Linked DNA regions of Urbifossiella limnaea. The protein of the gene in region 1 binds, or shares a complex with, the protein of each later gene. Links are inferred from orthologs where the notes say so. Each region holds a gene or a part of one and is shown in the gene's direction. Other genes may lie near its edges.

What was found.
Region 2: the proteins of dnaB (region 1) and dnaG are in contact, whole or in part, in a crystal structure (PDB 2R6A), measured with the Geobacillus stearothermophilus proteins. The link is inferred for Urbifossiella limnaea from one-to-one orthologs. Residues at the interface, in WP_033016901.1 of Geobacillus stearothermophilus: Ser13, Glu15, Ala16, Gln18, Glu91, Leu92, Asp94, Ala95, Val96, Pro97, Thr98, Ala99, Ala100, Asn101, Tyr104, Tyr105, Ile108; in WP_049624496.1 of Geobacillus stearothermophilus: Lys456, Leu457, Leu458, Pro459, Ala460, Asn463, Ala464, Leu467, Leu535, Leu536, Ile537, Ala538, Gln544, Glu545, Asp548, Tyr549, His552.

What each region holds. Positions count from the first base shown.
Region 1 is NZ_CP036273.1:1,446,136-1,450,715, forward strand. What follows is about bases 751-3,554. They hold dnaB (replicative DNA helicase), read left to right. Parts: upstream 751-1,369; coding sequence 1,370-2,740; downstream 2,741-3,554. Other genes in these bases: ETAA1_RS05810 (DUF1573 domain-containing protein), read right to left, coding at 751-1,238; ETAA1_RS05820 (hypothetical protein), read right to left, coding at 2,753-3,554. Also shown: ETAA1_RS05805 (phosphoglycerate dehydrogenase), read left to right, coding at 1-243; more of ETAA1_RS05810, read right to left, coding at 255-750; more of ETAA1_RS05820, read right to left, coding at 3,555-3,715; ETAA1_RS33355 (tudor domain-containing protein), read right to left, coding at 3,785-4,444; ETAA1_RS05830 (apiosidase-like domain-containing protein), read right to left, coding at 4,536-4,580. UniProt on the Escherichia coli protein: The main replicative DNA helicase, it participates in initiation and elongation during chromosome replication. Travels ahead of the DNA replisome, separating dsDNA into templates for DNA synthesis.
Region 2 is NZ_CP036273.1:98,848-102,626, forward strand. The notes cover bases 889-3,779. They hold dnaG (DNA primase), read left to right. Parts: upstream 889-1,346; coding sequence 1,347-3,212; downstream 3,213-3,779. Other genes in these bases: rpoD (RNA polymerase sigma factor RpoD), read left to right, coding at 3,383-3,779. Also shown: ETAA1_RS00460 (hypothetical protein), read right to left, coding at 1-145; ETAA1_RS00465 (RpnC/YadD family protein), read right to left, coding at 148-774. UniProt on the Escherichia coli protein: RNA polymerase that catalyzes the synthesis of short RNA molecules used as primers for DNA polymerase during DNA replication.

The sequences.
Region 1 (4,580 bases):
AAGAACAACCGCATCGCCGGCGCCGGGCTGGACGTGTTCGAGAACGAGCCCCCGGGCGCGAACCCGCTCCTGACGCTGGACAACGTGGTGATGACGGCGCACACCGCGGGCGTGGACCTTCTCAGCCGCGACGACATGGCGCGCGCCGCCGGCGAGGCGATCGCGCGGCTGATCACGGGGGTGTGGCCGGCCGACTGGGTGGTCAACCCGGCGGTGAAGGCGGCGTTTGAGTCGCGGGGCTGAACCGCTCGTCGTCAGGGGCTGCGCCCGGTGACGGTCCACGTCACCGGGATGACCAACTCCTCACCCGGCGGCCGGTCGGCGAGCCGCATGCGCAGCCGGGCCGCCCCCGGGCGCGTCGCCGCCACCGTGACGCGAACCGCCGTCACCGGCGCGGCTGCGTCCGGCCAGCGGGCCGTCACCTCGGGCGAATCGCTCACCACCCCCAGCACGCGAATCGGCGTGCCGTCGGGGCTCCGCAGCTGAACCAGCGCCGACACCTCCGGCGTCGCTGCGGTCAGCCGCACGGCCACCGCCTCCGGCGACGCCACGACGCCGGCGGCCGCCCGCTTCCGCACCCGCACCGGCACGCGGAACTCGGGATACGCCGCGTCGCCGGTCTGGAGCACCACCGTCTCCTCGCGCTCGCCGGCCGGGGCGTCCGCGGTCAGCGTCAGCGTCACCGTCTGCCGCCGCACGCCGTCCGCCCCCACCGCGGGTGGCGCCGCCGTGGCTGTCAGGTGCGGGCTGCTCGAAGCGGCCCGCAGCACCGTGAGCGGGGTCGGCCGGCTGTCGGTGATCGTGAGCGCCTGCGTGGCCCCGCCGGCGGTCGAGAACGCCACCTGCGGGGGGCTCACCACCACCTCGCGGGAAAGATTCGCGGTCAGCGTCAGCACGAGCTCGCCGGGCTGCGGGCCGCCCGGCGTGTCCACCTGATAGCCGACGGCGACCTGCCAGCGGTTCGGGCCGTCGGGCTGCGTCAGGGTGTTGATCTCGACCGCGAGCCGGGCCGTCTCGCCGGGCTGGAGTGCCTCGGCGCTCAGGCCGCGGCGGACGCAGCCGCAGCCGGCTTCGACCTTGAGAATCGTGAGTTTCCCGGCCGCGCCGCGGTGCGTCAGGTCGAACGCCTGCACCAGCGGCGGGCCGGCCTTGACGTCGCCGCGGGCGGCGACGGGCGTCGGGGTGTGGAGGGCCGGCGCGGGCTGCGCCGCCGCGAGCAGCGCGACGAGTGCGTACATAGCCGCGGGGATAGCGTCGGCTGCCGCGGCGGGCAATGCCGGCCGGACCGGCCTTCCCGCGAGCGCCGCGGCGGGGTATACCCGACGGGTGACCGGTGTACGCCCTGTCAGGTCTGCCCCGCGAGCCGCCGATGCCCGACCCCATGACCGACCGCCTGCCGCCGCACAGCCGTGACGCCGAGGAGGGCGTCATCGGCGGCGTCCTGCGCGACCCCGACGTGCTGTCCACGGTCCTGCAGATCATCAAGGCCGAGAACTTCTACTTCGACGCCCACCAGAAGGTCTTCCAGGCGGTCGTCGACCTTTACAACGACAACCAACCGGTCGACCTGGTACTGATCCACGACCGGCTCCGGAAGAACAAGCAGCTGGACGACGTGGGCGGGCCGAAGTTCCTGGCCGACCTGTGGGAGCGCGTGCCGACCGGGGCCAACGCCGACTACCACGCCAAGATCGTCCGCGACAGCGCGATGATCCGCAGCCTGATCCACGCCGGCAACGAGATCCTCCGCGACTCGTACGACCGCACCCAGAGCGCCGACGAGCTGGTGGCGACGGCCGAGCGGAAGGTGATGGAGATCGCCCGCGCCGGCATGATCGGCGAGACGAAGACGCTGAGCGAGACGGTCCGCGAGGCGTTCGACCGGATCGACGCGCGGGTGGGGAAGGAGAACCTGGCGGTCAGCGGCCTGGGGTCAGGGTATGTGGACCTGGACAACCTCACGGCCGGGTTCCAGAAGTCGGAGCTCACCATCATCGCGGCGCGGCCGGCCGTCGGGAAGACGGCGTTCGCGCTGAACGTCGTGCGGCACATGATCACGGAGGAGCAGGCGCCGGTCCTGTTCGTCAGCCTCGAAATGGCGCGGGTGGAGCTGGCGGAGCGCCTCCTGGCGTGTCAGTCGCGGGTGGACGCCCACAAGATTCGCAAGGGGCACCTCGGGGCCGACGACATCCAGAAGCTGATGGACGCCGGCGACGTGCTCCGCAAGGGCCGGCTGTACATCGACGACACGCCGAACCGCACCATGCTCCAGATCGGCGCCACGGCCCGGCGGCTGATGAAGAAGGAGGAGAAGAACGGCGGTCTGCGGGCGGTCGTGGTGGATTACTTGCAGCTGATCGAACCCGAGAGCCGCCGCGACCCGCGGCAGGAGCAGGTGGCGCAGATCAGCCGGCGGCTCAAGATTCTCGCCCGCGAGCTGCTGATCCCGGTGGTGGCGCTGGCCCAGGTGAACCGCGGCTCCGAGGACCGGCAGGACCACAAGCCGCGGCTGTCGGACCTGCGCGAGTCCGGGAGCATCGAGCAGGACGCCGACACGGTGCTGATGCTGCACCGGCCGGCGCTGTACGACAAGAGCCAGCCGGAGCTGGAGCGGGTGCTGGAGATCATCATCGCCAAGCAGCGCAACGGCCCGACCGGCGAGGTGACGCTCACGTACCTCAAGGAGTACATGCGGTACGAGAACTACATCCCGGACGTGGGCTACGGCGGCGTCGTGTGACGCGGCCGCGGCTCAGAACGTCAGGCCGTTGCCGGTGCCAGTGGCGGCCCCCGTCGTCGGGCCGCCCGGCCCGAACGAGCCGCTCGTCGTCGTAGTGCTCCCGCTGTCCTGGCTGATTGTGAATCCCGTCGCAACCGTGTTGAAGCCCGTCGTCCCGGTTTGGTTGAAGCCCGACGCGGCGGCCGCCAGTGCGGCGAGGATCGGGGCGTTCAGCCGGGCGCTCCGTTGCGAGAAGTCGTCCGCCGCCAGGTCGTAGCGGACCAGCCCGGTCACCACGTCGTACTGAAGGTTCACGCCGGCGGTCGTGGTCGGGGCGAAGGCGTAGAAGTCGTTGACCACGGTGCCGTCGCCGCGGAGCACGCGCACCCGCGGGCCGCCGCCGGGGCCGGCCGCCACGACCAGTTCGTCGCCGTTGGAAAGATTCCCGTCCAGCTCGCCGGCCGCGACGCGCACCCCGCCGCGGAACTCCGGCTCGAACGCGAAGAAGTTGCCGAGCGGCGTCGTCAGCGGCGTCGGGGTGAACCCGTCGAAGCGGAACGCCCGCACCCGCGGCCCGCCGTTCTGATCGGTGCCCACCACGATCTGGTCCAGCCCGCCGGCGACGCCGTCGATGTCGCCGACGGCGATCCGGACGCCGTCGCGGAAGCTGTCTTCGTAGGCGAAGAAGTCGCCGATCTTGGTGGTGGCGCCGGTGTCGATGCGGACGGCGTAGACCTGCACCCGCGGCCCGCCGCCCGGCCCCGGCGCGACGGCCACCTCGACCGTGGCGGGGTTGCCGTCGAGCTCGCCGGTGTCGGCGCGGACGCCGCCGGTGAACGTGCTCTCGAACGCCTGGAAGGTGCTGATGACGATGCCGCCGGGGTTCACGACTTCGACCAGCGGCAGCCCGCCGGCGATGGCCCCGGACGCGACGAAGAACGACGCGGGGTTCTCGCGCGCCTCCAGCGCGCACAGCGACGGGCGGAAGCGGGTCATGGGTGCGGCCTCGTGGGGTAATGACAGCGTACTGTCACACTGGGCCGCGTGCAACGGACGTTCCGCCGGTCACGCCTCGGCCACCGGCAGGCGGACGCGGGCGAGCGGCAACTCGGCCTCCTGGCCGTCGTCGTACTCCACCGTCGCCTTGCCGCCGGCCGCGCGGACCACCGCCGCCCGCTCGTACTTCTCGCCCAGCCGCTCCCGCCGCGCCCACACCAGCTGCCCCGGGATCAGTTGCAGCAGCCGCAGGTCGGGCACCATCACCTCGGCCGCGGTGCCGTCCTCGTACTCCACGTCGGCCACCATGCCGACGATGTCGCCGACCGTTGCCGGGTACAGCCAGCCGCGCTCCCGGGGGGCGAACACCCGCGCGCCCTGCGCCAGCGGCCCGGCCACCGGCACCCGCAGGTACACCACGGCCATCTGGTCCTTGCGGCCGTCCTCGTACTCGACGCGGACCGTCTCGCCGTCCACGTCCACGACGGTGGCCGGGTCGTACTTGTTCTTGTCGCGGTCGCGGCGGGCGGCGACGAACTCGCCGGGGGCCAGCGCGATCGGCCGCAGCAGCACGAACGACGCCCGGCCGGCGTCCCCGTCGTCGAACGCCACGGCGGCGAGTTCTTCGTACTCGTCGGTGTCGGTGACGGTGGCCGGGTAGAGCCACTGCGGCTCCCACGGGGCCAGGACGCGGTCGCCGGGGGCGAACCGGCTCGGGGGCGGCGGCATCGGGGGTCCTCCGGGCGGACGACGGCGGAACACCCGATTGTTCCCAGAAGGGGGGGAGAAGTCCAGAGGGCACGGCGGGCCGCGCCTCGAATCACCGGCGCCGCACCACCAGCACCCAGTCCTCGGCGTCCGGCGG
Region 2 (3,779 bases), 1.3 Mb from region 1 along the record:
GCGGCGGGCCGAACTGACGCGTACCGAACCGTGTCACGAACCGCCGGGCCTCTTCGACCTGTCCTTCCACTTTCCCTTCGGCTTGGCCCACAACCTTACCCCGCCGGAGGATCAGTTGGTACGTCGTCGAGTCTTCCAGGGTCATGCTCAGTCCCTCGTAGATGGCCCGGACTTTCTCCTCATCATACCGCAAGCCGCACAGGATGAACTGGCTCCGAACAGCACCTTCGCCAGGTGCGGCGGCACGTCCGGCTCGGTCAAGCGGTCGCGGAATCGCTCGACCGCCCCGTCCAGATTCCCGGCGGCCGCGTTCGTCAGCACGGCCAGCGGGGCCAGCCCGGGGCCGGCGCTCAGGAACGACGCCACCGACTCCGCCCAGACGCGCACCACCGTGTACCCAAACGTCAGGTGCGGGGTCGGGCCGATCGCCAGTGCCAGCGTGCCGGTCAGGTCGGTGGCGTTCGCCTTCGGCCGCAGCAACACCAGCACCGAGTAGGTCGGCAGCCCTGTCGCGCCGAACGCGGCGACGTTGTACCGCAGCAGCTCGGCGGGGATGCCGAGGCGGCCCGAACTCTCGAACTCGACGTGGACGGCGAACGGCGGCGCGGCGTTCACCCGGAACAGCCGGTCGGCTTGCAGTGTCGTCGAGAGGTCGGTGTCGATCAACTCCGCCGGCCCGGTCGGCAGCCCGGCCCGTGCGGCGAGGAACGCCGCCCAGTCCGGGACGTGGTCCAGCACCAGCGACTTCAGCGTCGTGTCGTACTCCTTCGCCACACCCGCGCCCTCCCCGATCACCCTTGTCGGCCCCCGACTCCAGGTTGGTTGCGGCACTTCCGCGAAGTTCCCGGCGGCTCGCGCCCGGTCGCGCGCCTTCCGCGCCCCGGCGCGGTGGCGCCGGTCGGCGGGTCGACTGTCGGCGGTTCCGCCGGCGAAACCGGCCCGGAGCCCGCGACCGGCCGCGGGAATGAGGTAAGCTGAAGGGGACGTGCGGCTCGGAACGGACCCAACTTGACGGTTTTTCCGGCGGCCGTATAATTCGCAGTGCGTCAACGGATTGGCGCACCGACCCTGAGGCTCAGGAGAGAGCCGCGGCACCCGTCGAGGCCCGCCCCCCACCCCACGGCAATTCTCCCCCACCGGCCGCCAGGCACCGCCCGGCGCGACCGACCCGACCGGGGACTGCCGGCTCCACCGAAGCCCGGGGATCACGGGACCACGACACCACGCCGAAGGCCGATCGACCCGCGGACCCGTACCGACCGCCGACGCCCCCGTCCCGCCCCGATTCGCCCGGCCGACCTTCCGGCCGCGGCGGGACGCCGCCCGCCGGCAACCGCAGGTGACACGTGCCGTCCGACCCGGTGGAGCTCACCCGCCAGATCAAGGCCTCGTGCGACATCGCCGATGTCGTCGGCGGGTACCTCACGCTCGTGCCGGCCGGCCCGGTCTTCAAAGCCATCTGCCCGTTCCACACCGACAGCCGCCCCTCCCTGGACGTCGACAGCCGCCGCCAGCGGTACAAGTGCTGGAGCTGCGGGGCGCACGGCGACGTGTTCAGCTTCGTCGAGCACATGGAGAAGGTCGGGTTCCGCGAGGCCCGCGAAATACTCGCCAAGAAGGCCGGAATCAAGCTCGACGAGCAGCCGTCGCCCCAGGACCAGGCCCGCAGCCGGCTCCTCGGCGTCATGCGCTGGGCCGCCGAGCTGTACCAGACGAACCTGCTCAACTCCCCGGACGCGGCCGCCGCCCGCACCTACGTCGGCGAGCGCAAACTGAGCGGCAAGACGACCCGCGACTTCGGCCTCGGCTACGCCCCGCTCGGCGGCGACTGGCTCGTCCAGCGCGCCCATATCGACCGTGTGCCGCCCGAACTCCTGGTCGAAGTCGGCCTCCTCGGCAGCCGCATGGAGGGCCGCGGCTTCTACGACCGCTTCCGCGACCGGGTGATGTTCCCGATCCGCGACGTCCAGGGACGGGCCATCGGCTTCGGCGGGCGGATCATGCCCGAAAGTCCCCTCCTCCCCCGCGCCCCGAAGTATTACAACTCCACCGAAACGCCGCTGTTCTCGAAGTCGGACGTGCTCTACGGGCTGGACCTCGCCCGCCACGCCGGCCACGCCGCCGGGTACCTCGCCGTGGTCGAGGGCTACACCGACGTGATGATGGCCCACCAGTGCGGGGTGCCGCAGGTCGTGGCCACGATGGGCACCGCCCTCAACGCCCGGCACGTCGCCCAGCTGCGGCGGTACGCCCCCAAGGTGGTCCTCGTCTACGACGCGGACGCCGGCGGCATGACGGGCGTGGACCGGGCGCTGGAACTGTTCGTGTCCGAGAGCGTGGAACTCGCCGTCGCTACCCTGCCCGACGGGCTCGACCCCTGCGATTTGCTTGTCCGACCCGAAGGAGTGGGTACGTTCAACAAGGTCCTGACCGGCGCCGAGGACGCCCTCGACTTCGCCTTCCGCCGCCTCCTCGGCGACGCCGGGGCGCCGTCCGTCGAGGTGAGCCGGAGCGTGCTGGACCGCATCCTCGGCGTGATGGTGAAGTCGGCCAGCTGGAACGCGAAGGGCGCGTACCCGACCGAGCTGCGGGTGAAGCAGGAACTCATCATGACCCGGCTGTCGTCCCGCCTGGGGCTGAAGCTGGAGACCGTGTGGGCCCGGCTCGGCGAGTTGAAGCTCGACTACCGCCGCCACGAAGCCGAGCAGGCCCGCCGGGCGGCGCCGGCGCCGCTGGTGCAGGCGTCCGCGGCCCGGACCACGGCGGCGCCGCCGGCGGCGAAGCGGGCCGGCCCCGCGGAGGCGTGCGAGAAGCAGCTCGTGGAGCTGCTGCTGGCCGACCCCGGGCTGGTGCCCACGGCCGCGCTCGCCGTGACGCCGGACGTGATCTCCCACAGCGGGCTGCGGCGGCTGCTCGGCGAGATGTACGCCATCCAGGCCGCCGGCGCCGTCCCCGACCTGGACGCCCTCCGCGAGCGGCTGGCCGACCGCCCGGACCTGTACGACGCGGCCCAGAAGCTCCACTTCGTCGGCACCTCGATGGGCCGCGAGCCGGAGGAGCGGGCCGAGTGGCTGAACCGTGTGCTGACGCGGTTCAGTGATTTGAAGGCCGAGGCCGACCGGCGGCGGGTGCGGGACGCGCTCGCCGCCGGGGCCGACGACGCCACCGAGCTGCTCCGCCTCCTCCAGGGGCGGGGGCGGTTGCCGGACTGACGAGTGCGGAGTGCGGAGTGCGGAGTGCGGAGTCGAAGACAGCAGTTCTTCACGCCGCACGCCGCACGCCGCACGCCGAACTTCCCAAGGGAGCACCACGGATGGGCGCCACCGTCACACGATCCACCCGCCGCCGGCCCGCCGCCGACGGCACTGTGGGAGGGGTTCGGATGGACTGGAAAGCGGACGAGACGCTCCTGGCGCTCATCAAGCGCGGCAAGGAGTCCGGCTCGCTCACCTTCGACGAGGTGAACCAGGCGCTGCCGGAACTCTCGGAGCCCGAGCGGCTCGCCGAGGTCCAGGAGCTCCTCGAGCAGTACGGCATCAGCCTCATCGACGAGGCCGACACCGAGGAGGCCGACGAGAACCCGGCCGCCGTCACCGCCGAGCTGCTGGCCGAGGCCGAGCTCGCCCCCGCCTTCGAGGACTCCGACGGCGACGGCCGCCACATCGACGACCCCGTCCGCATGTACCTCACCCAGATGGGTGAGATTCCCCTGCTGACCCGCGACAAGGAAATCGCCCTCGCCCGCAAGATCGAGGTGACCCGCCGCCGCTTCCGCCGCA